Linked DNA regions of Actinocatenispora thailandica. The protein of the gene in region 1 interacts with the protein of each later gene in a pairwise test. Links are inferred from orthologs where the notes say so. Each region holds a gene or a part of one and is shown on either strand. Other genes may lie near its edges.

Evidence for each region.
Region 2: the proteins of Athai_RS17810 (region 1) and Athai_RS01925 interact in binary tests that used the Bacillus subtilis proteins (3 or more experiments, as listed by UniProt). The link is inferred for Actinocatenispora thailandica from one-to-one orthologs.

The regions. Positions count from the first base shown.
Region 1 is NZ_AP023355.1:3,990,391-4,006,116, reverse strand. What follows is about bases 9,508-13,331. They hold Athai_RS17810 (efflux RND transporter permease subunit), read left to right. Parts: upstream 9,508-9,885; coding sequence 9,886-13,131; downstream 13,132-13,331. Other genes in these bases: Athai_RS17815 (MarR family winged helix-turn-helix transcriptional regulator), read right to left, coding at 9,508-9,707. Also shown: Athai_RS17860 (exo-beta-N-acetylmuramidase NamZ family protein), read left to right, coding at 1-48; Athai_RS17855 (MurR/RpiR family transcriptional regulator), read left to right, coding at 167-1,072; Athai_RS17850 (ATP-binding cassette domain-containing protein), read right to left, coding at 1,282-3,174; Athai_RS17845 (ABC transporter permease), read right to left, coding at 3,171-4,229; Athai_RS17840 (TetR/AcrR family transcriptional regulator), read left to right, coding at 4,382-5,014; Athai_RS17835 (DUF4232 domain-containing protein), read left to right, coding at 5,210-5,956; Athai_RS17830 (hypothetical protein), read right to left, coding at 5,979-6,176; Athai_RS17825 (AMP-binding protein), read right to left, coding at 6,173-7,924; Athai_RS17820 (sigma-70 family RNA polymerase sigma factor), read left to right, coding at 8,249-9,190; more of Athai_RS17815, read right to left, coding at 9,207-9,507; Athai_RS17805 (endonuclease/exonuclease/phosphatase family protein), read left to right, coding at 13,361-14,311; Athai_RS17800 (hypothetical protein), read left to right, coding at 14,308-15,123; Athai_RS17795 (alpha/beta fold hydrolase), read right to left, coding at 15,154-15,726. UniProt on the Bacillus subtilis protein: Required for self-resistance to surfactin, an antimicrobial lipopeptide surfactant produced by B.subtilis. Also required for swarming motility.
Region 2 is NZ_AP023355.1:410,075-424,967, reverse strand. What follows is about bases 4,216-7,206. They hold Athai_RS01925 (ABC transporter permease), read left to right. Parts: upstream 4,216-5,097; coding sequence 5,098-6,315; downstream 6,316-7,206. Other genes in these bases: Athai_RS01920 (aldo/keto reductase), read left to right, coding at 6,389-7,206; Athai_RS01930 (ABC transporter ATP-binding protein), read left to right, coding at 4,247-5,101. Outside these bases: Athai_RS01960 (acyltransferase family protein), read right to left, coding at 1-654; Athai_RS01955 (alpha/beta hydrolase), read right to left, coding at 651-1,733; Athai_RS01950 (sensor histidine kinase), read right to left, coding at 1,836-2,267; Athai_RS01945 (sensor histidine kinase), read right to left, coding at 2,222-3,112; Athai_RS01940 (hypothetical protein), read left to right, coding at 3,313-3,795; Athai_RS01935 (transcriptional regulator), read left to right, coding at 3,792-4,118; more of Athai_RS01920, read left to right, coding at 7,207-7,324; Athai_RS01915 (FHA domain-containing protein), read left to right, coding at 7,622-8,743; Athai_RS01910 (hypothetical protein), read right to left, coding at 9,141-9,416; Athai_RS01905 (MFS transporter), read right to left, coding at 9,460-10,707; Athai_RS01900 (LysR family transcriptional regulator), read left to right, coding at 10,780-11,697; Athai_RS01895 (S1 family peptidase), read right to left, coding at 11,758-12,795; Athai_RS01890 (universal stress protein), read left to right, coding at 12,941-13,423; Athai_RS01885 (penicillin-binding transpeptidase domain-containing protein), read left to right, coding at 13,605-14,893.

The DNA.
Region 1 (15,726 bases):
CGCGCCCGGCGTCGTCGCTACCTGCTGTACTCCGGTCCCGGACGATGAGTTTTACTGAGCGCCGGCCGAGGTGTACCAGCATCGGTGTCGGAGCGCAACCGTCGACTGCGACACTGGTCCCAGCACCGGCTGACCGAGCCGTCGGAGAGATCGAGGTGCCTCGCCAGTGTCCAGGACTGCCAACGATGCCGCGCCCGGCGGCCTGATCGTTCATGTCAGCGGGCTGCTGCCGGCGCTGTCGCCGGCCGAGCAGCGAGTCGCCCGCCTGGTGATCGCCGATCCGGCCGCCGCCGCGCGGCAGACCATCACCGAGCTGGCGTCGGCCGCCGGTACGTCCGAGGCGACGGTGATCCGGTTCTGCCGCTCGGTCGGCATGAGCGGCTACCCGCAGCTGCGGATCCGGCTGGCGGCCGAGGCGGCCCGCCGGGTCGAGCCGCCGGACGCCCGGGTGGTCGGCGGCGACATCCCGCCGGGCGCGGACATGGCGCAGATCATCGCGACCATCTCGTTCAACGACGCGCGGGCGGTCGAGGAGACCGCCGAGCAGCTCGACGTCGCCGCCTGCGAGCAGGCGGTGGCGGTGCTGTCCGCGGCCGGCCGAGTCGACGTGTTCGGCGTCGGCGCGAGCGGCTCGGTGGCCGCCGACTTCCAGCAGAAGCTGCACCGCATCGGCCGGACCGCGTTCTACTGGCCGGACACGCACACCGCGCTGACCAGCGCCGCGCTGCTGGGCAAGGGCGATGTCGCGCTCGGCATCTCGCACACCGGTACCACCACCGACTGCGTCGACGTGCTCGGCCAGGCCCGCCGGCAGGGCGCCACCACGATCGCGCTGACCAACTACCCCCGGTCGCCGATCGCCGAGGTGGCCGACGTGGTGCTGACCACCGCGGCGCGCGAGACCACCTACCGGTCGGGCGCGATGGCGAGCCGGCTGGCCCAGCTGACCGTGGTGGACTGCCTGTTCGTCGGCGTCGCGGCGAAGAACCGCACCCGCACCAAGCGCAATCTGGAGGCCACCGCCGAGGCGGTCGCGTCCCGCCGCGCCACCGCCAACCGCCGTCGCGGCTGACGGACCGGCGGCGAACCGACCGGCCCGCCGCGAGCGCCGTGCCCAACCCGGCCCAGTCCCGCGCGGCGGGGAAAGCCCCCGGGTAGGGTGCGCCGAACCCGGCCCAGCCCCGCGCGGCGGGGCCAGCGACTCCGTGCGGGGGTGCACCGAACGCGTTCAGCCCCGCACGGCGGGGGCCAGCGGCTCCGGGCGGGGTGTGCCGAACGCGCTCAGCCCCGCGGACCGCGGTCGATGCGGATCATCGTCTCCTCCAGCGTCGCCGGCACCGACCGGACCTCGGCTCGGATCCCGGCGCGCGCCAGGACCGCGCGCACGTCCGCCGGATCGGTGTCGGCCAGCCGGACCCGGCGACCGGCGAGGGTCACGGCGAGCCGCGCCGCCTCCAGCGCGGTGAAGGAGGCCGCCCAGTCGCCGCTCAGCACCTCGCACGCGGTGGTACCGGCGACGATCTCGTCCTCGGTTCCGGCGGCGACCAGGCGACCGGCCGACAGCAGCACCAGCCGGTCGCACTCCTGCGCCTCCTGCAGGTGGTGCGTGGTGACCAGCACCCCGGCGCCGGACTCGGCCTGCTCGTGCACCGTGTCCCAGAGCCGGGCCCGGGACAGCGGGTCCACCCCGGACGTCGGTTCGTCCAGTACCAGCAGGTCGAGACGGTGGTGCAGGGCGGCCGCGAACGCGAGCTGGCGCTGCAGCCCGAGGCCGAGGTCGGCGACCAGCCGGTCGGCGACCTCGGCGAGCGGGCCGGTCGGTACGGGTGCCGCGCCGGCCCGGAACGCCGCCGCGGCGAACGCCAGGTTCTCCCGCACCGTCAGCGTCGGCCACAGGCCGAGCCCCTGGGGTACGTAGCCGAGCCGGCCCCGGGTCGCCCGGGACGGCGTGCGGCCGAACACGCTCACCGTCCCGGAACTGGGCACCACGAGGCCGAGCAGCATCTTCAGCAGCGTCGTCTTCCCGGCACCGTTGGCGCCGAGCAAACCGACGATCTCGCCAGCCGACACCGACAGCGACAGCTCACGCACGGCGGCGAGCGGGCCGTAGTTCTTGCTCACCGCCCGGGCCGCGACCAGCACCGGGGCACTCATCCGGTACCGCCGATCCGCCGGGCCGGGCGAGCGTTCGGTACGGGTCGGGGGCGCGGACCGCTCCGGCGGCGCCGGGGCCGGTCTCGCTCCGGTCGGCCGCGCATCGAACCGGGCGGCCAGCGTCGCCGCGATGACCGCGTCCTCCAGGTCGGGGCGGACGCGCCGGTCGCCGGGTCGCGGCGGGCCGGGATGCCAGCCGCGCCGCTGGCGGCCACGTCGCCAGCCGACCGCCCGGTCGGCCGGCGGCCCGGACCCGAACGGCGCGGTGACGGTACCGGGTGCCGCCGCGACGACCTGGTCCGGCGTCCCGGCGGCGATCGGTCGGCCGGCGTCGAGCACCAGGACCGAGCCGGCGCGCTCGGCCTCGTCCAGGTAGCTGGTGGCCATCGCGACGGCGGTACCGTCCGCGGCGGTACGCGAGATCAGCCGCCACAGGTCGATCCGGCTGACCGGGTCGACGCCGGTGCTCGGTTCGTCGAGGACCAGCAGCCGCGGCCGGTGCAGCAGCGCGAGGCAGAACGCGAGCTTCGCCCGCATCCCGCCGGACAGCCGCGCCGCCGTCCGGTGGCGCGCGTCGGCCAGGCCCGCCGCGGCGAGCAACTCGTCGCGGCGCCGCGCCAGCTCGCCACCGTGCAGCCGGTACGCGGCGGCCACGAACGCGATGTTCTCGGCGACGGTCAGCTCGGCCCAGACCCCGGCCGCGCCGGTGGCCAGGAAGCCGCACTCGGCCGGCACCGGTGCGCGCACCTGGCCGGCCGCCGGGCGTACCGCCCCCACCAGCGCGCGCAGCAGCGTCGTCTTGCCCGCGCCGTCGCCGCCCACGACGGCGGTGACCGTTCCGCGCGGTACCGGGAAGGTCACCTCGGACAGCGCCGGCCGCCCGCGGTAGGCGACGGTGAGCCGGTAGGCGCCCCAGTCCGCACCCGCCGCCGCGGGAGCGCCCGAACCCGCCGCCCCGGCACCGCCTGCGCCGTCGGCGGCCGGACCGGCACCGCCCGCCGAGCGGCCGGCCGGGGTCATCGCGCCGCCACCTCGCCGGCCACGTCCTGCTCGCTCGGCGCGCCCGGCATCGCCGGCGCGAGGTCGCGGCGGAACCGGAGCACGGCGGCGCCGAAGACCAGCACGGCCATGCCGGTCAGGACCAGCAGCGGCAGGGCCAGCGAGGCGAGCGAGGCGTCCCGCAGCATCACGCCGTTGGCGATCTTGTTGAACCAGGTCAGCGGCAGCAGGTAGCCGATCCAGCGCACCCCGGCGGCCATCGACTCCAGCGGGAAGATCATCCCGGACAGCAGGATCTGCGGCAGCATCACCATCAGCGCGAGCTGCATCGCCTGCCCCTGGTTGCGCGACACGGTCGAGATCAGCACGCCGACGCCGAGCACCACGAACAGGAACAGCGCCGCGCCGAGGGCGAACACCGCGACGTTGCCGGCGAACGGGACCCCGAACAGCAGGCAGCCGAGCACGGTCACCAGCACCATGTCGAACGCGGCGAGCGCGAAGTACGGCACGATCTTGCCGGCGATCACGTCGGCCGGCCGGAACGGCATCACCGCGAGCTGCTCCAGCGTGCCGGCCTGCCGCTCGCGGACCAGCCCGATCGCGGTGACGATGGTGCCGACGAACGCGAGGATCATCCCGACCAGCGACGGCACCATCACCCAGGACGTCTCGAGCCGCGGGTTGAACAGCACCCGCGGGGTCAGCAGCCCCGCGGTGCGGCCGGCCGCGGCCACCGCGGCCTGCGCGGCGAACAGGTTCGAGCCGTCCACGTACGCGACGTTGCCGGCGGAGCCGGCCACCACCACGACATCCGCCCGGCGGTCGCGCAACCGGGCCCGTGCCCGGCTCGCATCGCCGCCGGGATCGACCGTGGCGACGTGGTACGGCGCGGGCAGCCGGCCGGCGACCTGCGCGGCGTTCGGCCCGTACACGTCGGTGTCGAGGCGGTCGACGTGGAAGCTCGCCGCGTACCCGAAGATCACCAGCAGCAACACCGGCAGCCCGATGATCATCGCCATCGTCCGCTTGTCCCGGCGGAGTTCCAGGAACTCCTTGAGCACCATCGCCCGCATCCGCGCAGTCCTTGTCCGGCCGGCGGCGACTGCGGTCGGCCTTGCTCGGCGCACCCGGGGCGACGCGCACCCCGGTCGGATCCCCTGTACAGCACGGTAATCGCGACCGGCGGGCAATTCAACAGCCGATGAGTTTTCGCTAGGCTCGGGGCATGACCGACCGCCCGACCGGCCGCCGGCGCCCGGTCGGGCGCCGGCCGGGGGAGCAGCGCACCCGGGAGCAGATCCTGGACGCGGCGCGCGAACAGTTCGCCGCGCACGGGTACACGGCCGCCACGATGCGCCGCGTCGCCGCCGCGGCCGACGTCGACCCGGCACTGCTGCACCACTACTTCGGCACCAAGTACGACCTGTTCGCGGCCGCGATGCAGCTGCCGGGCGAGGTACGGCAGGCGATCGGGTTGCTCGCCGCCGGCGACCGGGCCGACCTCGGCGCCCGGCTGGTCCGGCTCTACCTCGGGCTCTGGCAACACCCGGCGAGCAACCGTCAGTTACGGGCGTTGGTCGCCTCGGTGCTCTCCCACGACCAGGCGGCGCGCACCCTGCGCGAGGCGCTCAGTGCCGAGGTCCTCGGCCCGCTGGTGGCCGGCGCCGGCGGGGACCGGGCGGCGCTGCGGGCCACGCTGGCCGCCTCGCACCTGGTCGGCCTCGCCCTCGCCCGGCACGTACTGGCGATCGAACCGCTGGCCTCCGCCGACCTGGAGGACCTGGTGCGCTGGGTGGGTCCGGTCGTCCAGCACTACCTGACCGGCCCGCTCGACCCGCCCGGTGCCCCGCTGGGGTGACCGTCCCCGGCCGGCGGTCTGGTGGCGCCGGGCGGGGCATCCGCCCGGCGGCTGCGGACGCGACCGTGCCGCGTGCCGCGTGCCGAAGCATCCCGGGTCGGCGTCGATTCGGTCTTGCGGGCTGCGCGAAATCACCACAGAACCTACGATCAACGGGCACTTCCCATCGGTACGGGCACCGCCGAGGAGGCACCGATGAGTACTCGTCACTGGTGGTCGAACGGCCGCGCAGCCGCCGCCGGTGCCGCCGCGGTGGCGGCCCTGCTGCTGGCCGGGTGCGGCTCGTCGCACGACGACGCGTCCGGTTCCGGCAAGGGCTCCGCCGGCCACGCGTCGCACGCCGGCAGCCCCACCCCGAGCGGCGGCCTGCACGTCTCGGCCGGCTCCGGATCGTCCGGCAAGTCCGGATCGTCGGGGAAGACCGGCTCGGGCGGCCCGTCGTCCGGCGGTCAGGGTTCCGGGGCCGGCTCGACCGCGGCTTCCGGTGGCGGTGCGGTACCGGCGTCGAAGCGGTGCCGGCCCGGACAGGTGAAGGCGACCGTACGGCCGCTCGGTGCCGCCGCCGGCACCCACCATGCCTCGATCATCCTGACCAACACCGGTGCGAGCTGTCAGTCGTCCGGCTACGTCGGCCTGCAGCTGGTGTCCGCGACCGGTGGCAAGATCAGCACCTCGGTCACCCACGACACCGCCAAGCGGCCGAGCACCGTGACGCTCAAGGCGCACGCCAGCATGTACGCCGCGGCCAGCTGGGGCGCGGTGGCCGGCAGCGGCGAGTCGCAGACCGGCAACTGCGAGCCGCCCCCGCACGGGCTGCGGGTCGCGCTGCCCGGCGTTTCCGGGTCGGTGCGAGCCGGCTGGTCGTACGGCCCGGTCTGCGGCCACGGCGCGATCACCGTCGCCGCCCTGGCGGCCGGCTCCGGCCCCACCGCGGGCGGCTGACCCGCCCTCGCGCCGGCTCGTGTCAGCCGACCGCCGGGAGGGCCCGCAGGGTCGGCTGGTGCCGCACCCCGGCCCAGGAACGTCTCCCGGACCCGGCCCAGGCCCGGACCCGGCCCACGCTCGGCTCGGCCCGGACCCGGCCCAGGCCCGGCTCGGCCTGGACCCGGCCCAGGCCCGGCTCGGCCCGGTCCGGGTCCTCCGGCGCCGGAGTCGCGGTCACGGGCTGTCGGTGAGGTCCTCTTCCCAGTACTCGTTCGGCGAGCGCACCGCGGCGTCGACACCGGTGCCGTGCACCTGCTCCTCGCGCCGGCGCAGGTCGACCCGGCGGATCTTGCCCGAGATGGTCTTCGGCAGCTCGGCGAACTCCAGCCGCCGTACCCGCTTGTACGGCGCCAGGTGCTCCCGGGCGTAGCGCAGGATGTCGCGCGCGGTCGCCGCGTCGGGCGCCGCCCCGGCGGCGAGCACCACGTACGCCTTGGGGACGGCGAGGCGGACCGGGTCGGGGCCCGGCACCACCGCCGCCTCGGCCACCGCCGGGTGCTCCAGCAGCACGCTCTCCAGCTCGAACGGCGAGATCTTGTAGTCCGACGCCTTGAACACGTCGTCGGCCCGCCCCACGTAGGTCAGGTAGCCGTCGGCGTCCCGGCTCGCCACGTCGCCGGTGTGGTAGCGCGCCCCGCGCATCGCCTCCGCCCCGCGCTCCGGGTCGTCCCGGTACCCGGTCATCAGCGCCACCGGCCGATGGTCCAGGTCGATGCAGATCTCGCCCTCCACCCCGGGGTCGGTCACCACCGCGTCGGTCGCCGGGTCGACCAGCATGATCCGGTAGCCGGGCAGCGGCCGGCCCATCGAGCCCAGCTTGAGCGGCGCGCCCGGCGGGTTGCCGATCTGGCAGGTGGTCTCGGTCTGGCCGTACCCGTCCCGGATGGTGAGCCCCCACCCGCGCCGGACCTGCTCGATGACCTCCGGGTTGAGCGGCTCGCCGGCGCTCGCCACCTCGCGCAGGCTCAGCCGGGCGGCGGACAGGTCGGCCTGGATGAGCATCCGCCACACGGTGGGCGGGGCGCAGAAGGTGGTCACCGCCGCGTCGCGCAGCACGCCCATCAGCGCTGCCGGGTCGAACCGCTGGTAGTTGTAGACCAGCACGGTCGCGCCGGCGTTCCACGGCGCGAACAGGTTGCTCCAGGCGTGTTTCGCCCAGCCCGGCGAGGAGATGTTCAGGTGCACGTCGCCGGGCTGCAGCCCCAGCCAGTACATCGTCGACAGGTGCCCGACCGGGTAGCTCTGGTGGGTGTGCTCGACCAGTTTCGGCTGTGCGGTGGTACCGGAGGTGAAGTAGAGCAGCAGCGGGTCGGTCGCGGCGGTCTCCGGCTCCGGCGGGCTGCCGGGAAACCCGTACGCGTCGGCATAACGCAGCCAGCCCTCGACCGGTTCGCCGACCGCGATCCGGGTGTAGGAGCCAGGCACGTCGGCGAACTTCGCCGCGTCGGCGGCGCGGGCCACCACGTGCCGTGCCTCGCCGCGGTGTATCCGGTCGCGCAGGTCGGCGGGGCCGAGCAGGGTGGTCGCCGGGATGACGACCGCGCCGAGGCGCATCAGGGCCAGCAGCGTCTCCCACAGCTCGATCTGGTTGCCGAGCATCACGATGACCCGCTCGTTGCGGGCGACCCCTTCGGTGGCCAGCCAGGCGGCCAGTTGGGTGGACCGTTCGCTCAGGTCGGCAAAGGTGAGTTCGGTGTCGCTGCCGTCCTCCTCGACGACTCGCAGGGCGATCTGGTCGGGCCGTTCCGCCGCCAGTACCGCGTCGAACCAGTCGCGGGCCCAGTTGAAGCCGGTCAGCGCCGGCCAGTGGAAGTCGCGGTAGGCCTGCTCGTAGTCCTCGCGGTGGGCCAGCAGGAAGTCTCGGGCCGCGCGGAATAACGCCGTGCCGTCACCGGTTGGAGTGGTCGTCGTCTCACTGTGTGCCATGCGCGCCCCTCTCGGACGTCTAACCAGTGTTGCGGGTGGGCTCGATGCTCGGGGAGTCGGCGAGCCTGGCAACAGTCTGGTGCGCCGGAAGGCGTGGCGGGGCCGTCGGAGAGGTTTTCAGCTTTCTCCCAGTCTCTACCAGGCTTGGCCGCAGGCGAGGACGGTTACATGAAGGGACCGGGAGACTACCGGATCGGCCGCGGGGGCAGCCGGTTGCGGTGATGGGCCATACACCCTAGCTCGGAATCAGCCCGGTCGGTAGGACGTTGTACGCAGTGGCAGGGCGCACAGCGGGCAGCTCAGCACAACGGGAGGACGGCGAACGTGGCGAACGACACGGGTATCCGCACAGACGAAGTCGCCGAGGAGCGCGACCTCGTCGGTGTCTACCTGCACGAGATTTCCAAGACGCCGTTGCTGGACGCGGCCGGTGAGGTCGATCTGGCCAAGTCGGTCGAGGCGGGCCTCTATGCCGACAAGCTGCTCGAAGCAGGACAGACGGTGCGCGGCGCGTCCAAGCCGGAGCTGACCCGGCTGGTCGTCGAGGGGCAGCGGGCCAAGGAGCAGTTCGTCAAGGCGAACCTGCGGCTCGTCGTCTCCATCGCCCGGCGGTACGTGCGCAGCGGCATGCCGATGCTCGACCTGATCCAGGAGGGCAACACCGGTCTGGTCCGCGCGGTCGAGAAGTTCGACTACGAGCGCGGGTTCAAGTTCTCCACCTACGCGACGTGGTGGATCCGGCAGGCGATCAGCCGGGCCATCGCGCAGCAGGAGCGCACCGTGCGGCTGCCGGTGCACCTGGTCGAGGACGTCAACCGGATGCGCAACATGACCCGTCAGCTCACCCGTGAACTGGGCCAGGAGCCCGAGGCCGAGCAGCTGGCGAAGGCGCTCGGGGTCAGCGTCGAGCGGATCAACGAACTCAAGCGCTGGTCGCAGGACACCGTGTCGCTGGACACCCCGGTGGGCGACGACGGCGACACCAACCTCGGTGACCTGGTGGCCGACACCGACTCGCCCAGCCCGGAGGACCTGGTGCTGGCCGGGATGGAGCGCGACCGGGTGGACGGCCTGCTCGGCCACCTGGACGACCGCTCCGCCGGGATCGTCCGCGCCCGGTACGGGCTGGACGACGGCCGGGAGCACTCGCTCACCGAGGTGGCGCAGCGGTTCTCGCTGTCCCGGGAGCGGATCCGGCAGCTGGAGATCCAGGCGCTGCACCGGCTGCGCGAGCTGGCCGGTTCCGGTGGCCTGGACGCAGCCTGACCAGCCAACACGACCGTCACGACGGCCGACCCCGCAGCGGGTCGGCCGTCGTTTCGTGTCCGGCCGCCGTCTCGTCGCGGCCGGCCTCGTCCTCGGCGGCCTCGCAGAGCAACCGGATCGCCGCCGCGACGGTGCGCAGGCCGTCGGTGTCGAGTCGTTCCAGCAGCCGTCGGGTGGCGAACTCGCCGGCCTCGTTGAGCCGGTCCAGCAGCCGGCGGCCGGCGGCGGTCAGTTCCACCCGCCGCACCCGCCGGTCGTGCGGATCCTCCCGCCGGCTGACCAGCTGCTGGGCGGCGAGCCGGTCGACGATGCCGGTGACGGTGGCGAGCCGGACGCCGAGCACCTCGGTGAGCGCCTGGCCGGAGCTGGCGCCGCGGGCCAGCGCGATCAGCACCTTGAGCTGCTGCATGGTGAGGTTGAGGTCGAGCATCGGGCTGGGTCGCAACCGGGTCGCGGCCTGCTGCAGCCGCCGCCCGTCCGCCAGGATCCTGCCGATCAGCTCGTCGCCGGTGGCCACGTCCGTCTCCCCATCCGTCTGGTATCCGTCCGGCCACTTTCCGTGTCGGACCGGGGGTCGGTGCCGACCGGATACTTCGGGTCAGCCAAACTGTTTCTCTGAACCGTACTAGTGATCGAGGCCGCGCGCCGGACTGGCGGGTCCGTGTGGCGGCGCGATCACCGCGGTCAGATCGCAGATGGGCACCTCGCCCGCGGCCCCGGACAACGAGGGGAAAGCCAGTATGTGGCTGCTGTCCCGGCTCAGTCTCGCCAACCGTAGCCTCGTCGCCCTGATCACCGTCGTGATCATCGGCTTCGGGGCGTACTCCATTCCATCACTGCGGCAGCAACTGCTGCCGTCGCTGCAGTTCCCGATCGCGGCGGTGATGATCACCGATCAGGGTGCCTCGCCGCAGGTGGTCGAGGAGCAGGTCACCACCCCGATCGAGGACGCCATCCAGGCGGTACCGAACCTGGAGAGCGTCACGTCGACCTCGCAGTCCGGCTCCGCCACCGTACTGGCCCAGTTCGAGTACGGCACCAACCTGGACGATGCGACCAACAAGATCGAGCAGGCGGTCAACCGGATCGACTCGCGGCTGCCCGACGGTGCGCAGACCAACGTGTTCGCCGGCAGCACCGACTCGCTGCCGGTGGTCACGCTCGCCGCGTCCGGGTCGCTGTCCCAGCAGCAGCTCGGCCAGCGGCTGACCGACACGATCGCGCCGAAGCTGCGCAAGATCGACGGGGTCAAGGACGCCGCCGTGACCGGGGTGCGCGACCAGCAGGTCACGATCACGCCGGACACCGCGAAGCTGGCCAAGGCCGGCCTCGCACCGACCGCGGTGATCACCGCGTTGCAGGGGGCGGGTGCGCAGGCCTCGGCCGGCACCCTCACCGAGGGCGACAAGAGCCTGTCGGTGCAGGTCGGCGGCAAGTTCGACTCGGTCCAGCAGATCAAGGACCTCTACCTGTCACCGGCGGCCGCGTCGGCCGGCGCCGGGCAGCAGGGCGGCAGCGGACCGGGTGCGGGCCAGCCCGGCCAGCAGGGCTCCGGCCAGCAGGGCGGGCAGCACGCCGCGAAGCCGGTACGGCTGGGTGACGTGGCGAGCGTCAAGGTCACCGAGTCGGCGGCGACGTCGCTGACCCGTACCAACGGCAAGCCGAGCCTCGGCGTGTCGATCACCATGAAGCCGAACGGCAACGCGGTCGCGATCTCCAACAAGGTGCGCGACGAGCTGTCCGACCTCACGTCCGACCTGGGCCGCGGCGGCGAGTTGACCATCGTCTCCGACCAGGCTCCCTACGTGCAGAAGTCGATCAAGGACCTGTTCACCGAGGGCATGCTGGGCCTGCTCTTCGCCGTCGTGGTGATCCTGATCTTCCTGCTGTCGGTCCGGGCGACGCTGGTCACCGTGGTCAGCATCCCGGTGTCGGTGATGATCGCGCTGCTGGTGATGTGGCTGAAGGGCGACACCCTCAACCTGCTGACGCTGGGCGGGTTGACCATCGCGATCGGCCGGGTGGTGGACGACTCGATCGTGGTGCTGGAGAACGTCAAGCGACATCTCGGGTACGGCGAACCCAAGCGCGATGCGGTGCTGTCCGGGGTGCGCGAGGTGGCCGGCGCGATCACCTCGTCGACGCTGACCACGGTCGCGGTGTTCCTGCCGATCGGGCTGGTCGGCGGCATGGTCGGCGAGCTGTTCGCACCGTTCGCGATCACCGTGGTGGTGGCGCTGCTGGCCTCGCTGCTGGTCGCGCTGACCATCACCCCGGTGCTGGCGTACTGGTTCCTCAAGGCGCCGAAGCGGGTCTCGCCGGCCGAGGCCGACCTGGCCCGCCAGAAGGCGGTGGAGAAGGAGCGGCGCAGCCCGCTGCAACGGGCGTACGTGCCGGTCATCCGGTTCGCCACCCGGCACCGGTTCGTCACCGTACTGATCGCCGTCGTGGTGTTCGTCGGCACGCTCGCGCTCGCTCCGGGGCTCAAGACCAACCTGCTCGACTCGTCCGGCCAGGACACCCTGAGCCTGTCCGAGAAGATGCCGGTCGGCACCAGCCTGGCGGCGACCAGCGACGCGGCCAAGAAGATCGAGGGCGTGCTGCGCCGGCACGCGGACATCAAGTCGTACCAGGCGACCGTCGGATCCAGCGGCTTCGGCGCCGGCAGTGCCAACCAGGCGAGCTTCCAGGTCACCGTGACCGAGGGCACCGACACCGACAAGCTGTCGGACTCGCTGCGGCACGACATCGACCAGCTGTCCGGTGTCGGTGACGTGACGTTCGGGGACGTCACGGGCTTCGGTGCGAGCAGGGTGCAGGTGGTGGTGACCGCGCCGGACGACCAGACGCTGCGCACGGCGGCGAAGCAGGTCCAGGACGCTTTCCGGCACACCGGCCGGCTCAGTGACGTGGAGAGCGACCTGGCGCCCACCAACCCGCAGGTGCAGGTGACCGTCGACCACCGGGAGGCGGCCCGGTACGGGTTGACCGACACCGCGATCACCCAGCTGGTGCAGCAGGCGTTCCAGGGCGCGCCGGCGGCGAAGATCGAACTGAACGGGGCGGACCGCAACGTGGTGGTCCGGACCGGTGCGGCACCGGCCACGCTGGACAAGCTCAAGGCGCTGCCGGTACCGACGGCGACCGGTACCGTGCCGCTGTCCCGCGTGGCGACGGTCAAGCAGGTCAACGGTCCGGTGACGATCTCGCACACCGACCGGAACCGCAGCGCGACCATCTCCGCGACGGCGACCAGCAGCAACACCGGCCAGGTCACCTCCGACCTGACGAAGAAGCTGGATGCGCTCAAGCTGCCGACCGGCGCCGACTGGAGCATGGGTGGCGTCGGATCGGACCAGTCGGACGCGTTCAAGTCGCTGGGGATCGCACTGCTCGCCGCGATCGCGATCGTGTTCATCATCATGGTCGCGACGTTCCGCTCGCTGGTGCAGCCGCTGATCCTGCTGGTGTCGGTGCCGTTCGCGGCCACCGGTGCGATCGTGGCGCTGCTGGCCAGCAACACCGCGCTGGGCGTGGCGTCGCTGATCGGCCTGTTGATGCTGGTCGGCATCGTGGTCACGAACGCGATCGTGTTGATGGACCTGATCAACCAGTACCGGCGGCAGGGGATGTCGGTGGCCGACGCGGTGGTCGAGGGCGGCCGGCGCCGGTTGCGGCCCATCCTGATGACCGCCGCCGCGACCATCTGTGCGCTGATCCCGATGTCGCTCGGGCTCACCGGGGGTGGCGGGTTCATCTCGAAGCCGCTGGCGATCGTGGTGATCGGTGGGCTGGTGTCCTCGACGCTGCTGACGCTGCTGCTGGTGCCGGCGCTGTACACGATGGTGGAGGGCCGGCGGGAGAGGCGTCGGCTGCGCCGGGAGGCGGCCGAGGCGCCGCTGGACGAGGAGCGCGAACCGGCCGGCGCCGGGGCGCACTGACGCCAGGTCGAAGCGCGGCGGGGTCCGGCCACCGATGGCCGGCCCCCGCCGCGCGGCAATTGGGGGATAACGGTCGAACTGTACGTTCGGCCGCAGAGCGGGCGCCGGGCCGCGCGCGGTCGCGGTAGCCTGACAGGCCGTGGCGGCGGCACTACCCGGCACCCACCCGGGTGCGGGCAGCTCGTGTCGCGAGGACACCGGGTCCGCGCCCGCGGCGGAGGTGTGACGGATGACTGGCCCGATGTCCGAACTGCGGTTGATGGCGTGGAACCTGTGCCGTGGCGGCACCGGCACCCCGGCCGGTGACGTGCTCGACCAGATGACCGACCTGATCGGCCACCTCGCGCCGGACGTGCTGTGCTGCGTCGAGACCGAGGGCGCCACCGACCGGATCGTGGCCGGGCTGCACGCCGCCGGGCACCCGGACTACCGCGGCCACCGGCTGGCCGTCGACGGTACCGACGACAATCTCGCCATCGTCACCCGGCTGCCGGTGCTCGACCGGCTGCCGGCACCGGCCGGCCGCACCGTGGACAGCTACAACTTCGGTGGCCTGCGGCTGCAGCTGCCGGACGGGGGCGACGTCGCCGTCTTCGACACCTGGTTGCGCTTCGACGTGGCGATCGCCGACGCGCTGGAGGCCACCGTCGCCGAGATCGTCGACGGCGCCGAACGCACCCGCAACGACGAGCAGCTCGCCCTGCTGGAGCTGCCGCAGCTGGCGAACATCGAGGAGATCCTCACCGAACACCTGCCGGCCGCACTGGCCGACAGCCCGGCCGGGCAGGACACCCCGGTGCTGCTCGCCGGCGGCTTCAACACCGAGTCGCACCTGGACCTGGCCGCCGGCGACCCGGACTACCGGCGCCAGGTACGACCGCAGTGGCAGGTCACGGCGCGGCTGGCGAAGGCCGGCTTCGCCGACGCGTACCGGCTGGCGCACCCCGACCCGGCCGCCGATCCCGGCGGTACCTTCGACCGGCCGGCGGGCGACCAGCGGCTGCCGCACCGGATCGACTACGTGTTCGTCGACGAGCGCCGGGTCCGGGTGCGCGCCGCCGAGACCGTGCGGCGGCGGCTGCCGTGCCACGGCCCCGGCGGGTTCTACTCCGACCACGCCGCGCTCGTGGTCGACGCGAGCATCTCCGCGTCGGGCCCGGCCCGTAGCCTGACCGGGTGATCAGCAGCCTGTTCGCGGCCTTCGGCGCCGCGGTGTCGTTCGGCGTCGCCTCCGCCCTCCAGGCGTACGCGGCGCGCACCGAACCCGCCGGCTCCGGCCTGGCCGGCCTGCTCCGCGTCGTGCTGCGGTGGCCGTACCTGCTCGGGCTGGTCTTCGACCTCGCCGGGTTCGTGGCCGAGATCGTCGCGCTGCGCGGGCTGCCGCTGTTCGCGGTGCAGGCCGCGATCGCCGGTTCGCTCGCGGTGACCGCGGTGCTGGCCGTACCGCTGCTGTCGGTGCGGCTGTCCGGCAACGAGTGGATCGCGGTCGCCGGGGTCTGCGTCGGACTCGCCTCGATCGGCTTCTCCGCCGGCGCCGAGGGAGCGCCGACGGTCGGCGCCGCGTTTCGCTGGGGGCTGGTCGCCGCGACCGGCGTGCTCGTCCTCGCTGCGCTGGGCGCGAACCGGCTGCCCAACCCGGCCCGGTGCAGCGCGTTGGGGCTGGCCGGCGGGCTCGGCTTCGGCATCGTCGCGATCGCGGCCCGGATCCTGCCCGACCTCTCACCGGCGCACCTGGTCCGTGACCCCGCGGCGTACCTGGCGATCGTCGCCGGGGTGACCGCGTTCGCGTCGTTCACCACGGCGTTGCAGACCGGTGCGGTGGCGGCGGCGACCGCGGCGCTGGTACTCGGCGAGTCGGTCGTTCCGGCCGCGGTCGGGGTGCTGCTGCTCGGCGACACGACCCGGCCCGGGTACTGGCCGGTCGCGGCCGGCGGGTTCGCCCTCGCGGTGGTCTCGGCGGTGCTGCTGGCCCGCTTCGGCGAACCGGCCTGAGCCGACCCCGACCATCCCCGACGAGGCGGCTCAGTATCCGGATCCGGGGTCGGTGACGGCGCGGACGGCGGCGGCGACCGCGTCGGGGCGGTCGAGCATGGCAAGGTGCGCCGCGTCCGGCAGCGTCACGTGGTCGGCGGACAGCTCGGCGGCGAGCGCCGCAGTGGCCGCGGACCAGGCGGCCGCCCGCTCCGCGGTACGCCGGTAGGTCGCGGCGAGCACCCGTGCCGGTACCGCCGGGAACGGCGCGGCACGCATCGCCCGCAGCGCCACCGCCTGCCCCCGGTACCCGGTGAGCTCGGCGACGATCGCCGCCAGCGTGTCGCCCGACGAGTACACCGCCTCCAACGCCTGCGGTACCGGGTCCGGGCGGCGCGGCCAGCCCGGCCGGTCCGGCCCGGCGAGCCGCCGTGCGGTGCTCAGCCGGTAGCCCAGGCGCATTGCTGCGGGGCCGACCAGGCGGCCGACCGGGACGGCGGCCAGCAGGCCGGACAGCGGCGCGTCCGCCCGCCGGGCCGCCGTCTCGATCGCGCGCAGCGGCTGCTCGGTCGCGACGGCGTCGGGTTCGTAGCTGGGGTCCACGAGCACCAGCCCGGCGACCCG
Region 2 (14,893 bases), 3.6 Mb from region 1 along the record:
GCCCGGCAGCCCGCCCGGCCGCATGGTGTCGATCAGGCCGACCAGGCCCACCAGCGGCAGCAGCCACCACAGTCCACATTGGATGGTCAGGCGGCGCAGTACCGGCGTGAGCGCGGTGAGCAGCAGGTAGACCAGCAGGAACCAGAGCGGGTGCGACACCAGCGACCAGACCACCTGGCGGGTCGGCCCGGGTACCCCGGCGGCCGGCAGCACCGCCGCCACCGGGACGAACACGGCAGCGAGCGCCAGCACCGGCAGTACCAACCGGCGCAACCGGCCGGCCAGCCACGGCAGCGCCGCCCGGCCGCGACTGCCCCGGGCCGCCGCGTAGCCACCGGCGAAGAAGAACGGCCCGAGCAGCTGCAGCAGCCAGCTGACCGGCGCGGCCGCCGGCCACCCGGACAGCGGGCTGTGGTTGGTCAGCACGCCGGGCCGGGCCGGGTCGGCGACCAGTGCGGACACCAGCCAGTGCCCGAGGACCACGCCGAGCATCGCGAGCGCCCGCAACGCATCGACCGTCCGGTCCCGGTGCGCCGGCGTCGCCGCCTCGAGCCGACCCGCCCAACCGCGCCACTTCGCCCTCGTACCAGCAGTTTCCGAGCCCGGTACCGGGCCGGCCCCGGTCGCCGCCCTGGGCAGCTCGGTGGTACTCATGCCGCACCCCCCGTCCGGCCGGCCGCCGCCGCGAGCTGCACGCGACCCGGCGAGCCGATGCCGCTGGCGATGCGCGCCAACGCATCCAGCGATTCGGTGCCCGGGGCGAGGTAGTGGTCGTGGTCGCTGACGTCGGCGGTCGGGAAGACCCGGGCGCCGAACGCCGGGTCCGCCGGCTTGCGGCCGTGCCCGAAGCCGAACAGCCGCAGCCCGGGCACGTACCGGATCCAGTCGTGCCGGGACTGCCCGGCCCAGACCCGGGCGGTGGAATGCAACGCCTTGGCGGTACCGACGCCCATCCCCGGGCTGCCGAACACCGCGATGTCGGTGACCTGCCCCGGCAGGTACCGCGCGGCGAGGCCGATGACGGTCGACCCGTAGCTGTGCCCGAGCAGCGCGATCGTCGCGCTGGGGCGCAGCGCGGTCAGCCCGGCGACGAACCGGCGCAGCGCCACCGCACCGGTCGCGGCCAACCGTTCCCGCGCCGCGTCGATGCCGACCCCGTGCGGCGTCTGGTACCCGAGCCAGGCGACCACCGCGATCCGGCCGCCCGCGGCCCGGTACAGGTTCGCCGCCTGCACCGCCGGCGACCGGTACGCCTTGCCGCCGAGACCCCGGTGGAAGTTGGCCAGCCGGTCGTCGACGCCCGGTACCAGCACGGCGATCCGATCCGCGGTGGACAGGTCACCGAACACCTGCGCGACCCGGCCGTCCCCGCGCGGATCGAACAGCAGGTAGCGTCCCCGCCAGCCCGCGTAGGGCGCGCCGGTCGCGGCCATCGCCGCCCGGTTCGCCCGGTACCGCAGCGCGACCGGCGCCCCGTCCAGCTCGCCGACCACCTCCGGATACCGGGTCGCGAGGGAGCCGGGCGCGCCCGCCAGCGCCGCATGCACCGCTGCCGGCGTCGCGGTCACCGGGTCGGGCAGCCGCCGCGGATCCGCCCGCCACGCCGCGGTACCGGACGGTGCCGCCGCCGCGGCCGGCGTCGCCGGCCCGTCCAGTACCGCGTTCGCCGCCGGTGCCGCGAGCAGCACCGCGCTGAGCAACGCCAGCGCCAGCCGTCCCCGTCGAGGTCGCATCGCCCGTCCCTTCGCCCCGGGTGGCGGGCGATCGCCAGCCTGGCGTCGCACCCACCCGTCGTCACTGCGGCGAAAGTTAGGGCCGGGGCCGGCCCCGGGACGTCACCCCGTGGAGCCGGATCCCGCGTCATACTCCGGACCGACCCCGGCCGGCGCCGGCACGGCGACCGGCAGGTCGGCGGCGACGGTGAACCCGCCGTCCGGGTCCGGCCCGAGGTGCAGCTCACCACCGAGCAGCGCGACCCGTTCGCGCATCCCGACCAGGCCGTGCCCGGAGCCGCCGGCGCGACGAACGGCGGGGCCACGGTCGGTGCCCGGCCCGTTGTGCACCCGCAACCCGACCCGGTCCGGCGTCACCTCGACCGTGACGTCGACCGGGCCACCGGCGGCGTGCCGGGTCGCGTTCGACAGCGCCTCCTGCACCAGCCGGTACGCGCAGACCTGCACCGCGCCCGGCACGTCCTGCTCGGTGCCGGTGACGTGGTAGGTCAGCCGCACCCCGGCGCGCCGGCTGCCGGCCACCAGTTCGTCCACATCGGACAGTCCGGGCTGCGGCGCCCGCAGGGCGCTCTCGTCGCTGCGCAGCACGCCGAGCAGCCGGCGCAGCTCGACCAGCGCGCTGCGCGCCTGGGCGCCTGGGCGCCGATGGAGTCGAGTTCCTCGGCGGCGCCGGGCGAGATGTCGTCCCGCCGGTACGGCGCGGTCTGCGCCTGCACCACGATCAGCGACATGTGGTGCGCCACCACGTCGTGCAGTTCCCGGGCGATCCGGGTGCGTTCCTCCAGCGCGGCCCGGCGCGCCTTCTCCAGCTCGGTGCGCCCGGTCTCGGCGACCAGCGCCCGCTGGGCCCGCAGCCGGGATCCGATCAGGTCGACCAGGACCGTACCGACGGTCAGCGCGGCCAGGCCGCCGGGCGCGTTGCCGGCGTCGACGTGGACCAGCAGTACGCCGGCCATCAGCGCCCACATCCACCACAGCACCGCCCGCCGGTACCGCAGCCCGGCCAGTACGAACGCGACCGCGAGGATCGGGATCTGGGCCGGTTCCCACGGCCAGGAGCCCCAGTGCGGGGCGGACCGGACCGCCGGTGCGAGCAGCGCCGCGAGCAGCCCGATCCGCCACCCCATCAGCGGGTAGCGCAGCGCGAGTACCAGCGGGAGCAGCTGCACCACGGCGAGCACCAGCACGATCGTGCTGTGCTCGCCCGGATGGCCGTTCAGGGTGGTGATCATCGTCACCGGGTAGAGCACGGCGGTGGCCACCAGCACGGCGATCCGGGCCGCCCACCTGAGCCAGCGCCGGCGGCCGCCGGGCCAGCGGATCGGGGTGTCCGCCCCGTACAACAGCTGCCGCAGGCCACGCCACCCGGCGCCCGTCACCTGTCGCCACGTTCCCGCAACCCGTTCGTCCCGCACCACGCCGACGGTAGGCGGGCCGGGGCGACCCCGTCGTGCCGCCCAGGTACGACACGCCTCGTCACACCTGGGTGCCAGTGGGGCCAGGCCACCCGACCGCATGCTTTTCCAGGGTGGAAACTCGTCACTTGACAAGGTGGAAACCAACCCGGAGACTTTCCACCATGGAAACAGAGCACCTGTCGCTCCCCAGCCCGGCCGACGCCGCCACCGCACTGCGTGAGGTCGAGCAGGCACGCCGCGCGCTCGACGGCACCGTCCCGCCCTGGTGGTACTTCATCGCCATCGCGGCACTGATCTCGGTGATGCCGACGGTCCAGTTGTTGCCGTCCGGCGCGCTCGGCGCCGTGCTCGGAGTCGTCGGCCTCGCCGGCTGGGTGGTCCTGCTCCTGCTGGTGCTTCGCGGGTACATGCGCGAGGTCGGTTTCACCGTCCGGTTGCAGCGGCTCAAGGTGTGGCACCTGGTGCTCCCCGGGCTCGGCTCCGGGCTGGTGATGGCGGTGGCGATCGGCCTCGCGACCAGCTACGACCGGTGGTGGATCGGCTTCTTCGGCTCCGGCGTGCTCGCCCTCGCCATCCTGCTGTGGGCGGTGCCGATGCGCCGGGCGGCGCGCCGCCGGCAGAGCGGCTGCGTCGGCGCGGCATGACGACCGAACCCCGGTTCGATCCGACCATCCACGCACCGAACCGGCTGCGCATCTGCGCGCTGCTGGACGCGGTGCAGTCGGCCGAGTTCGCCACCGTGCAGGAGAAGCTGGACGTTTCCGCGTCGGTGCTGAGCAAGCACGTCGCGGTCCTGGTCGACGCCGGGTACGTGCAGCAGCGGCGGGCCACCCGCAACACCCGGCAGCGGGTCTGGCTGGCGCTCACCGACGCCGGCCGCACCGCGTACCAGGCACACGTGGCGGCGCTGCGCGCCATCGTCGCGGGCGACGCCGCGCCGTCCGGAGAGGCCGCCGCGCGGCCGTGACCGGTCACGCAAGACATCCGGTGGCCGCGGGCCACCGGGAGCAGAAGGGGGAGCAGACAGTGGCAGACGCGCGCCTCACGATCGACGCGGTCTCCAAGCGCTACGGCGACGTGGTTGCCTTGCAGGACATGACCTTCGACGTACGGGCCGGCGAGCTGTTCGGCTTCGTCGGCAGCAACGGTGCCGGCAAGACCACCACGATGCGCATCGTGCTCGGGGTGCTCGCGGCCGACTCCGGCGAGGTCCGGTGGGACTCCGAGCCGATCACCGCGGAGACCCGGCGCCGCATCGGGTACATGCCGGAGGAACGCGGGCTGTACCCGAAGATGAAGGTCGGCGAGCAGCTGACCTACCTCGCCGAACTGCACGGCATGCGGCGGCCGGTGGCACAGGCAGCGGCGCGGCAGTGGGCCGAGGAGCTCGGCGTCGCCGGCCGGTTCGGCGACGAGGTGCAGAAGCTGAGCTTGGGCAACCAGCAGCGGGTGCAGCTGGCCGCCGCGCTGGTGCACGATCCGCGCATCCTGGTGCTGGACGAACCGTTCTCCGGGCTCGACCCGGTCGCGGTCGACGTGATGAGCGACGTGTTGCGGCGCAAGGCGGAGCAGGGCATCCCGGTGGTGTTCTCCAGCCACCAGTTGGATCTGGTCGAACGGCTCTGCGACCGGGTCGGCATAGTCCGAAGTGGACAGATGGTGGCCTGCGGGCCGGTCGACGAGCTGCGTGACACCGGCACCGCCCACCTGTCGGTGCTCGCCCCGGACGCGCCGGCCGGGTGGGCCGACGGGCTGCCCGGCGTGACGGTCGTCGACCACCGCAACGGCCGGACCACGCTGTCGCTCGCGACCGGCGCGGACGACCAGGCGGTACTCGCGGCGGCGCTGGCCACCGGCCCGGTGCACGAGTTCGCCCGGCAGCGACCGGCGCTGACCGAACTGTTCCGCAACGTCGTCTCCGCACCGACCACCGAGGAGGCCGCATCGTGAGCGACCCACAGTACGACGGGCCGGGCGCCTTGAGCGCCATCGGTGGGGTGCGGCTGATCGCGCGGCGCGAGCTGGCCACCCGGTTGCGAGCCAAGTCGTTCCTGGTCAGCACGGTCATCATCGTCGTGTTCATCTGCGGCTACCTGGTCCTGATGAACTTCATCGGGAACAGCACGTCCAGCGCGACGGTCGGGCTCACCGGCCAGACCTCGACACTCGCGACGCCGCTCGGCAACGCCGCCAAGGCGACCGGCCAGAAGGTGGACGTCCGTACCGTCGACGAGCGGGCCGGGCGCAGGCAGGTCGCCGACGGCAAACTGGACGCGCTGCTGGTCGGCACCGCCGACGCGCCGACGGTGGTGGTGAAGAAGAACCTGCCGTCCGGGCTGGGCAACACCTTCACCGTGCTGGCGCAGCACGAGGCGCTGACGCAGCAGATCGTCGCGCTGAAGGGTGATCCGAGCGCGGTGCGGCACGCGATGGCCACCGCGAAGCTGCCGGTGCAGCGGCTCGAACCGGTCGGCGGCTACCAGGTCGAGCGGATCGTGCTCGGCATCATCGCGGTCATCCTCATCTACATGTCGCTGATGATCAACGGCCAGGCGGTCGCGCAGGGCGTGATCGAGGAGAAGTCCAGCCGGGTCGTCGAGTTGCTGCTGGCCACGGTCCGGCCCTGGCAGTTGATGGCCGGCAAGGTGCTCGGCATCGCGGTGGTCGGGCTGATCCAGATGGTGATCTTCGCCGTGGTCGGCGCCGGCCTCGGCCTGGCCACCGGGGTACTGAGCATCCCCGCGTCGCTGCTCACCGGGGCCGCGGTGTGGGCGATCGTCTGGTACGTGATCGGCTTCGCGATGTATGCGGTGATGCTCGCCGCGGCCGGCGCGCTGGTGTCCCGGCAGGAGGACGCCAACGCCGTCGTCACCCCGGTGATCATGATGATCGTGGTACCGGCGGTGATCGGCTGGTCACTGATCCCGGCGAACCCGGACGGGATGGCCGGCCGGGTGCTGTCGCTGATCCCGCTGTTCTCGCCGATGATCATGCCGATGCGGATCTCGCTCGGGGTGGCCGCACCGTGGGAGATCGTGCTGTCGGTGGTGCTGTCGCTGGTGCTGGTGGTGGGGCTGGTCGCGCTCGCCGGCCGGGTCTACCGCAACGCGGTGCTGCGCACCGGTGCCCGGGTCCGGCTGGTGGACGCCCTCCGGGCCGCCTGAGCCACCCGCGCACGGGGTGGGACACCCGCACACCGTGCTGCGGACCCGCAGGTCGGAGTTCTAGGGTCGGTACATGCGCTATCGGTCTCTGGGCAACTCCGGCCTGCGGGTTTCCGTCGTCGGGCTGGGCTGCAACAACTTCGGACGCAAGCTCGATCTCGCCGGTACCCGGGCGGTGGTGGACGCGGCGCTGGACGCCGGCATCACGCTGCTCGACACGGCCGACATGTACGGCGGGGGCGGCGCCTCCGAGCGGCTGCTCGGCGAGGTGCTGCAACACCGCCGCGACCGGGTGGTGCTCGCCACCAAGTTCGGCCACCAGGGCGCCGACATGGGCTACGGCCCGGCCGCCGGCGCGAAGGGCGGCCGGGCCTACATCCGGCGCGCCGTCGAGGCGTCACTGCGCCGGCTGCGCACCGACCACATCGACCTCTACCAGCTGCACACGCCGGACCCGGAGACGCCGATCGAGGAGACGCTCGCCGCACTCACCGAGCTGGTCAACGAGGGCAAGGTCCGCTATGTCGGGCATTCGAACCTCACCGGCTGGCAGCTGGCGGAGGCGGCGCACGTCGCCGCCGCAGGCGGGTACGCACCGTTCGTCTCGGCGCAGAACCAGTGGTCGCTGCTGGACCGCGACATCGAGCGCGAGCTGGTACCGGCGGCCGAACACTACGGCGTCGGCGTCCTGCCGTACTTCCCGCTCGCGAACGGGCTGCTCACCGGCAAGGTGCGGCGCGGCCGGGAGCTGCCGGCCGGCAGCCGCATCGCGGAGCGTTCGCATCTGGTCACCGAGGAGCGACTGGACACCGTGGAAGCGCTCGTCTCCTGGGGCGACAAGCACGACCGCAGCCTGCTGGAGATCGCCATCGGCGGCCTCGCCGCGCTGCCGACGTGCGGGTCGGTGATCGCCGGCGCGACCACCCCGGAGCAGGTACGGGCGAACGCCGCCGCCGGCGACTGGCAGCCCGCCGCAGACGAGCTCGACGAACTGCTCGCGCTGCTCTGACCACCGGCCGGCGGGCCGCTGCGACCCGCCGGCCGCTCGGCTCGCCGGCCCGCTCCGACCCGGCCGCCCGGCTCGCCGGCCGGCTCCGACCCGCCGGCCGCCCGGCTCGCCGCCCGGCCACCCGGCATCTCGGCGACCGCCGGCATCTCGACCTGCCTACGACGGCCGCGGCGACCGCCGACACCGCCCGGCGCGGTGCCGGTACGCCCGGTGAACGTGGCCACGGCCGAGCACCGACGAACGCGACAGCTCCGGCCCGGTAGGCGATGATGGACCCTCACGAGCAGAGGAGGAACGGTGCGCTTCGAGGTGACCCGCGTCTTGGACTCGATCGAGCGACGGCTGTGCACCGACCCGGGTGCCGCTCGCGCCATCGTGGATCTGGCACCGATCGTGCGCCAGGTCGAACTCGACGGCGGCCGGCCGGCGCACCTGCTGCGGCTCGGGCTGGTCATCGACGCGCTCGGAACGCATCTCGGCGAACCCGGCGCCAAGGTCTACGTGGTGGTCGACCGGGCGCTGATCACCGACCTGGAACTGACCTCGAACGAGAAGATGGTGCTGCGTCGCTGGGCCGACGACGGCCTGGTGGAGGCGTTGCCGGAGGTGGACGACCGGCTGCTGGAGCTGTCCGCCTACACCGGGCTGCCGGTGGTCAGCCGGGACGACTTCGCCCGGTTCGCCGGCCGGCACCCGTGGGCGGCCGGCGCACCGTTCCTGATCCCGGTACCGGGGGTCGGCGGCGCGGCGCTGATGACCCGCCCCGGCGCGGCGCCGACGATGCCGCGCCCGACGCTGGATCCGGCCACCCAGGCCGTGCTCGGCCGGTACTGGCGGTGTCCGGAACCGGGTTGCGTGCTGTACGGCACCCCCGGCCCGGCGCAGCCGCCACCGCGGGTCCGGTCCGGCCGGGCGGTCTGCCCGCGGCACGGCGTGCCGATGCACGACGGCGGCCCGCGCCAGCAGGCGACCTCGGTGACGATCTGGATCCGCGGCGAGGACCGCGGCCGGTTCCCGGTGGCGTCCGGCGCCCCGGTGGTGGTCGGCCGCTCCCCGGAGGGGCCAGGCGGGATCCGGCTCGGCGAGCTGCTCGACGACGAGGCGGTGCACTGGGTCAGTCGCAGCCACGTCCGGCTGGAGCTGCTGGACGGCGCCCTGGTCGTCACCGACACCAGCACGAACGGGACGACCGTGCACACCCGGTCCGGCCCGGACGCGGTACCGGAGACGATCACGCTGCACCGCGGCCAGCAGCGCCGGCTCGGCGACTGGGACGTGGTCGAGCTGCACGAGGGCGTCCAGCTGTGCCGGGCCGACCGGCGACCGGACGCGAGTGGCGCGGACGACGCACCGGTGATGGCGGAGGCGCCGACGATGGCGATCCGGCTGCCCGGTTCGGCCGCCGACCGGCGCGGCTGACCGATCGTTCCGGCAGCACCGCTCGGCGCCGTCGTTCTGGCATCGCGGTCCAGCACTGCCGTTCCAGCACTGCGGTTCCAGCACTGCCGGCTGACGCTGCCGGTCGGGCGCTGCCGTTCCCGGCGCTGTCGATCAGCACTGCCGGTTCAGCACTGCCGGTCGGGCGCTGCCGTTCCCGGCGCCGACGTTCCGGGCGGGGGCGGCAGTGAGGGGGCCGCGCCATCGCGGGACGCGTTCCGAGAAGGGCCCGGGGCGACCGCCGTTCCCCCGTGACGGCGGCGACAGCCGACGGTGCCGGCCGAGACTGCGGCCGGCCGCCGGATGCGCGAGCTGGCCCAGGATGCCTCGAGGCTGCGCTCGCGCGAGCCGGAGTCCGGTCGAGCCGGCTTCGAGGACCCTAGCGGCGGCTGAGCGGAGCGGTCTGGTCGAGGGCGACACCGGCGGTGCGGACCGACACGGTGCGTTGCACGACCCGCTGACCGCGGGGGCCGAGCTCCCAGCCGGTGAGCAGCAGCCAGCTGGCCCGCTCGGCCGGCTTGCCCTGAGCGGCGTCCACAGTGGACGGAAGCGGGGGTTCGGTGATCAAGAGGCGGAGGGGTTGCTCGCGGAACTGGGGCGACGCGTCACCGGAAAGCTGGACGGTCTGGCCCGGTTGGGGAACGATTCCGATCATCACGGAACCATGGTGCCCTCTGCCGCGGGCGATGCAAAGGCCGTCATCGATGTTCACCGGCAACGCTCAGGATCCGGCGACGCAGGGCAGGTACACCTCGACGCAGGGTGAGCCCGATCAGCAGCGCACCGGCGACCAGCGCCGCGCCGTAGGCGACCGTCGCGGGCCACTTCCCGTACCCGTAGGCGACGCCGCCGAGCGAGCCACCGACGCTGCTGCCGAGGTAGTAGCAGAGCAGGTATACGGCCGCTCCCTGGGCATCGACGGCTCGGCCGCGCGCGCCGGCCCAGCCGCTCGCGACCGAATGGCCGGCGAAGAAGCCGGCCGTCACCAGCACCAGGCCGATGATCACCAGGGCGAGCCGGCCGGACAGCGTGACGGCCAGACCGACCAACGTGACCACCGCGGTGATCCAGAACACCCTCGGCCGGCCGAACCGGTCCGCGAGCCGGCCGGCCGTCGCCGACGAGGAGGACCCGGCGAGGTAGACCACGAAGATCAGGCCGACCAGGGTGGCGGACAGCCGAAACGGCGCAGCGAGCAGCCGGAAGCCGAGGAAGTTGTAGACGGTGACGAAGCAGCCCATCAACAGGAAACCGACCGCATAGAGCCGGATCAGCCCACCGTCGGTGAACGCGCGACCGACGGCGGCGGCGAGCCGGCGCGGCGCCAACGGTTCCGGCACGAACCGGCGCGAGGCCGGGATCGACAGGCGGAACAGCACGGTACAGACGAGTCCGAGCACGCCGATCGCGCCCAGTGCCAGGCGCCAGCCGCCGAGATCGGCGAGCAGCGAGGCGAGCAACCGGCCGGCCATCCCGCCGATCCCGTTGCCCGCCACGTACAGCCCGGTCGCGAAGCCGAGCGCACCGTGGTCGACCTCCTCGGCGAGGTAGGTCATCGCGACCGCCTGCAGACCACCGAGCGCGATGCCCTGCACCGCCCGCAACGCCAGCAGAATCTCGAACGACGGCGCGAAGGCGGCGGCGAGGCCCAGCACCCCGGCGGCGAGCAGCGCGACGGTCATCATCGGGATCCGGCCGGTCACGTTGGACAGCGCGGACAGCGGGATGATCGAGACCGCCAGCCCACCGGTGGCCACCGAGACGGCGAGGCTCGCGGTGGCCGGTGTCAGCCGGTACGACTGGGCGAGTTGCGGCAGCACCGCCTGCGCGCAGTACAGCAGGGTGAACGTGGCCAGGCCGGCGGCGAACAACGCCAGCGTGATGCGGCGGAAGCCGGGGCTGCCGCGCCGGTGCGCGACCGCGGGGAGGGTGGCCGAAACACTCACGCTCCGACGCTACGGTGAGTGCATCGATTCGTCCAATACGGTAGTCGGACCAGATCGATTCATGGATGGATGATGCAGATGGCCGAGGAGGAGACGATCGCCGCCGCGGTGCGGCACCTCGCACCGCGCCTCGCCGTGCTGCGCGCCGTCGCGGCCGACGAGCACGTGACGCACGTCGCGCAGGCGCTGGGCGTACCGCAGCCGACCGTGAGCCGCTGGCTCGCCGAGCTGGCCGAGACGCTGGAGGTGCCGGTGCTCGCGCGCACCGGCCGCCGGGTGCGACTGACCCGGTCGGGCCGGGAACTCGCCGAGGCGGCCGGCGCCGCGCTCACCGCGCTGGAGACCGGCATCCGCCGCGCCGTCGAGGAACACGACCCGGACAGCGGCCGGGTGGTCTTCGCGTTCCTGCACACGATGGGCGGCGTGCAGGTGCCCGAGCTGCTGCGCGAGTTCCGCCGGCACCATCCGCGGGTGCGGTTCGCGTTGCAGCAGGCCGGGCACGCCGAGATGGTGCGCCGGGTGCTCGACGGCGAGGTCGATCTCGCCCTCACCGGCCCGCTGCCCGAACCCGGTGAGCGGCTCGCCACCGCGCTGCTGCTGCGGCAACGACTGGTCGTGGCGGTACCGGTGGGCCATCGGCTCGCCGACCGGCGCCGGGTGCGGCTCGCCGAGCTGCGCGGCGAGGAGTTCGTCGGCCTCAAACCCGGGTACGGGCTGCGCCGGATCACCGACGAGCTGTGCGCGGCGGCCGGTTTCACGCCCCGGCTCAGCTGTGTCGGCGAGGAGGTGGACACGATCCGCGGGCTGGTCGCGGCCGGGCTGGGCCTCGCGGTACTGCCGCCGTCGGTGCCTCGGCCGCCGCGCGGCCTGGTGGAGGTGCCGGTCACGCCGCAGGCGACGCGCTCGATCGGCCTGGTCTGGCCGGCCGACCGGCCGCTGTCCCCGGCCGCCGCCCGGTTCCGCGACTTCGCCCTCGCCCGGCGCCTGTAGCGACCGCGGCGCGCCGGGGGCGTCCCGACGCGCCGCGCGAACCGTGCCGTACCTGCCGGCTCAGCCGATGTGCACGTTGTAGGTGCTGAGCGGTTCGGTCACCGGCTGGAAGAACGTCTCGCCGCCCGACGAGCAGTCGCCGCTGCCGCCGGAGGTGAGCCCCAGCGCGGTACTGCCGTCGAACAGCGGGCCGCCGCTGTCGCCGCCCTCGGCGCACACGTTCGTGTCGATCAGCCCGCTGACCGTACCCTCCTGGTAGTTCACCGTCGCGTCGAGTCCGGTCACGGACCCGCCGTGCACCCCGGTGGTGGACCCGGAGCGCCGCACCGACTCACCGACCTGGGCATTGGCCGCGCCGGTGATCTGCTGGCTGCCGCCGTACAGGTCGACCGTGCTCGGGTGCGACACCCCGCCGACGTACTTGACGATCGAGAAGTCGTTGCCCGGGAACTGGCTGTCCTGGGTGGTGCCGATCTCCTGGCTGGAGCCGGAGTCGGAGTACCAGGTGTCGGCCACGTTGCCGCAGTGGCCGGCGGTCAGGAAGTACGCGGTGCTGCCGTCGGTGACGTTGAAGCCCAGCGAGCAGCGGTAGCCGCCGCCGTAGATGGCGTCCCCGCCGGCGATCCTGGTACTGAACGTGCCGGACACCACCCGCACGTGCGCGGCGGCGCCGTACCGGCCGGCGACCTGGCGGACCCTGGCCAGGTCGGCGCGGCCGACCGTGCTGTCGGCGGTGACGTTGACCCGGTCGTTGCGCGGATCGATCGCCCACGCGGTACCGGGGATCGTCGCCTTCCGGCCGAGTTCGGTGGTGATGGAGTGCAGGTGCGCCGCGGAGTACCGGACCACCTTCGGGGTCAGCCCGGCGGAGCGCACCGTCGCCGCGCTGGCCTCGTCGGTCACCGTGACGATCTGGGTGCCGTGGTCGAGATAGCTGCCCGCGGTGTGCGTGCCGAGCCGGTCGACCAGTGCGGCGACCGCGGCCCGGTCCGGCGTCTTGGGTGCGGCCTGCGCCGCGGTGGTGGCGACGGCGCCCGTGGCGAGCAGGGCGGCCGCCGCGACCGCGGCGACTCGGAACGAGGTCCTCGTGGGCCTCATGGATGCCTCCCAGGGATCCGTGGGTGCGGCGCCGTCTCGCCGCACCCGCTGCGCCCCGCACCAATTGATGCGATTCGATGAAGGGCGTGGAAAGTATCCCTTTTGCCGGATAGTTCGGCAAGATATAGATACGCCGGTATGGTGAATGTCTATCGCCTCCGGCGATACTCGGGACGTGGACGAACAATCGCGCTATGAGCTCGGCACCGACGGACCGCGGGTGATGGTGGTCGGCGTCGACGGATCCCCCACCTCGCTGCGGGCCGCGGCGTACGCGACCGGGCTGGCCCGCCGGCAGGGCTCCCGACTGATCTTCGTCTACGTCGTGGGCTACCCCACCGTGCCGGGCTTCGCCGCCGGCTACGTCGGCCCGCTGACGGAGGCGTACGGGCAGGTCGCCGACGAGTTGCAGCACGACGTGGTGGACCTGGTGAACGCCCGCGGCGTGGCGGCGAGCCTCCAGGTGCGGCGGGGCGACCCGTACACCGAGCTGGTCCGCGTGGCCGACGACGAGCAGGCCGACGCGGTCGTGGTCGGCGCCTCGATGCAGGCCGGCCACAAGCTCATCGGTTCGCTCGCCGGCCGGCTGGTGCGGGCCAGCCGGTGGCCGGTCACCGTCGTGCCGTGACCCACACCTCCCCCGCGCCCCCGCCCCGGCTGCCCGAACTCGCCTGGTAACGCCGCATTCGGCCGGGCGGGCGCGCCGGGCTCGCCGCGGCCCGACCGGTACCGTCGGCGAAGCGGTCGACAGGTGGGGAGTGGCGATGCGATTCGGTGCGATGGCCAGGCGACTCGTTGCATCCGGTGCGGTGCTGGTGACAGCGTGCGGACTGGCCGCCTGCAGCTCGGATCGGGACGACGCGAGCAGGGCACTGTCCGCGTTCCTGACCGACTGGCACGCCGGCGCCCTGCAGAAGGCGTCGTACGCCAAGGGCAGCGGCGCCCAGGTGGCCTCGGCGTACCGCAAGGTGGCCGGCGACCTCGCCGACGTGCACCCGACGCTGTCCGCCGGTTCGGTCCAGGTCGACGGTGCCAAGGCCAGCGCACCGGTCCGGGTGTCCTGGCCGCTCGGCGGGCACGACTGGCGTTACACCACCACCGTGCACCTGGCCAAGACCGACGGCGACTGGCGGATCGCCTGGGACGGCGCGACCGTGCACCCGAAGCTGACCGGCGACGGGCATCTGGTGCTGACCAGCGAACAGGGCCCCCGAGCGTCCATCATGGACGGTTCCGGGCAGCCGATGGTGACCAACCGGCCGGTGGTGTACGTCGGCGTGCAGCCCAACCGGGTCGACGACGCCGCCGCGCTCGCGAAGCAGCTCGGCGACGCGCTCGACCTCGACCTGTCCGACCTGCCGAAGCGGGTCAAGGACGCGGCGCCGACCGCGTTCCTGGACGTCGTGACGTTGCGCAAGGCCGACTACGAGAAGGTCAAGTCGAAGATCCACGACCTGCCCGGCACCGTCTTCCGGGACGGCAGCCTGCCGCTCGCGCCGAGCCGCACCTTCGCCCGGGCGCTGCTCGGCACCGTCGGCCCGGTGACGAAGGAGATGATGGACAAGCACCCGGGCCGCTACCAGATCGGCGACACCGCCGGCCAGTCCGGCCTGCAGGCGCAGTACGAGCAGCGGCTCGCCGGCGGCGCCGGCGTCACCGTGACCGTCAGCGGCAGCAAGCAGGCGCTGTACCGCGGCAAGCCGGTCGCCGGCAAGCCGGTGGCGACGACGCTGGACCCGAAGGTGCAGCAGGCGGCCGACGACGCGCTCGGCACCCAGACCAAGCACCGCACCGCGCTGGTCGCGATCCGGATCTCCACCGGCAAGGTGCTCGCCGTCGCGAACGGGCCGGACGGCGGCTCGGACGATCTCGCGCTGACCGCCTCGGTACCGCCGGGGTCGACGTTCAAGGTGGTGACCGCGCTGTCCTACCTGGCCGCCGGGGTCACCCCGGACTCCACAGTGGACTGTCCGGAGTACGCGACGGTGTCCGGCCGCAAGTTCCACAACGAGAACAACTACCAGCTGGGCAAGGTGCCGTTCCGCACCGACTTCGCGCAGTCCTGCAACACCGCGTTCGTCGGGCTGTCCGGCAAGCT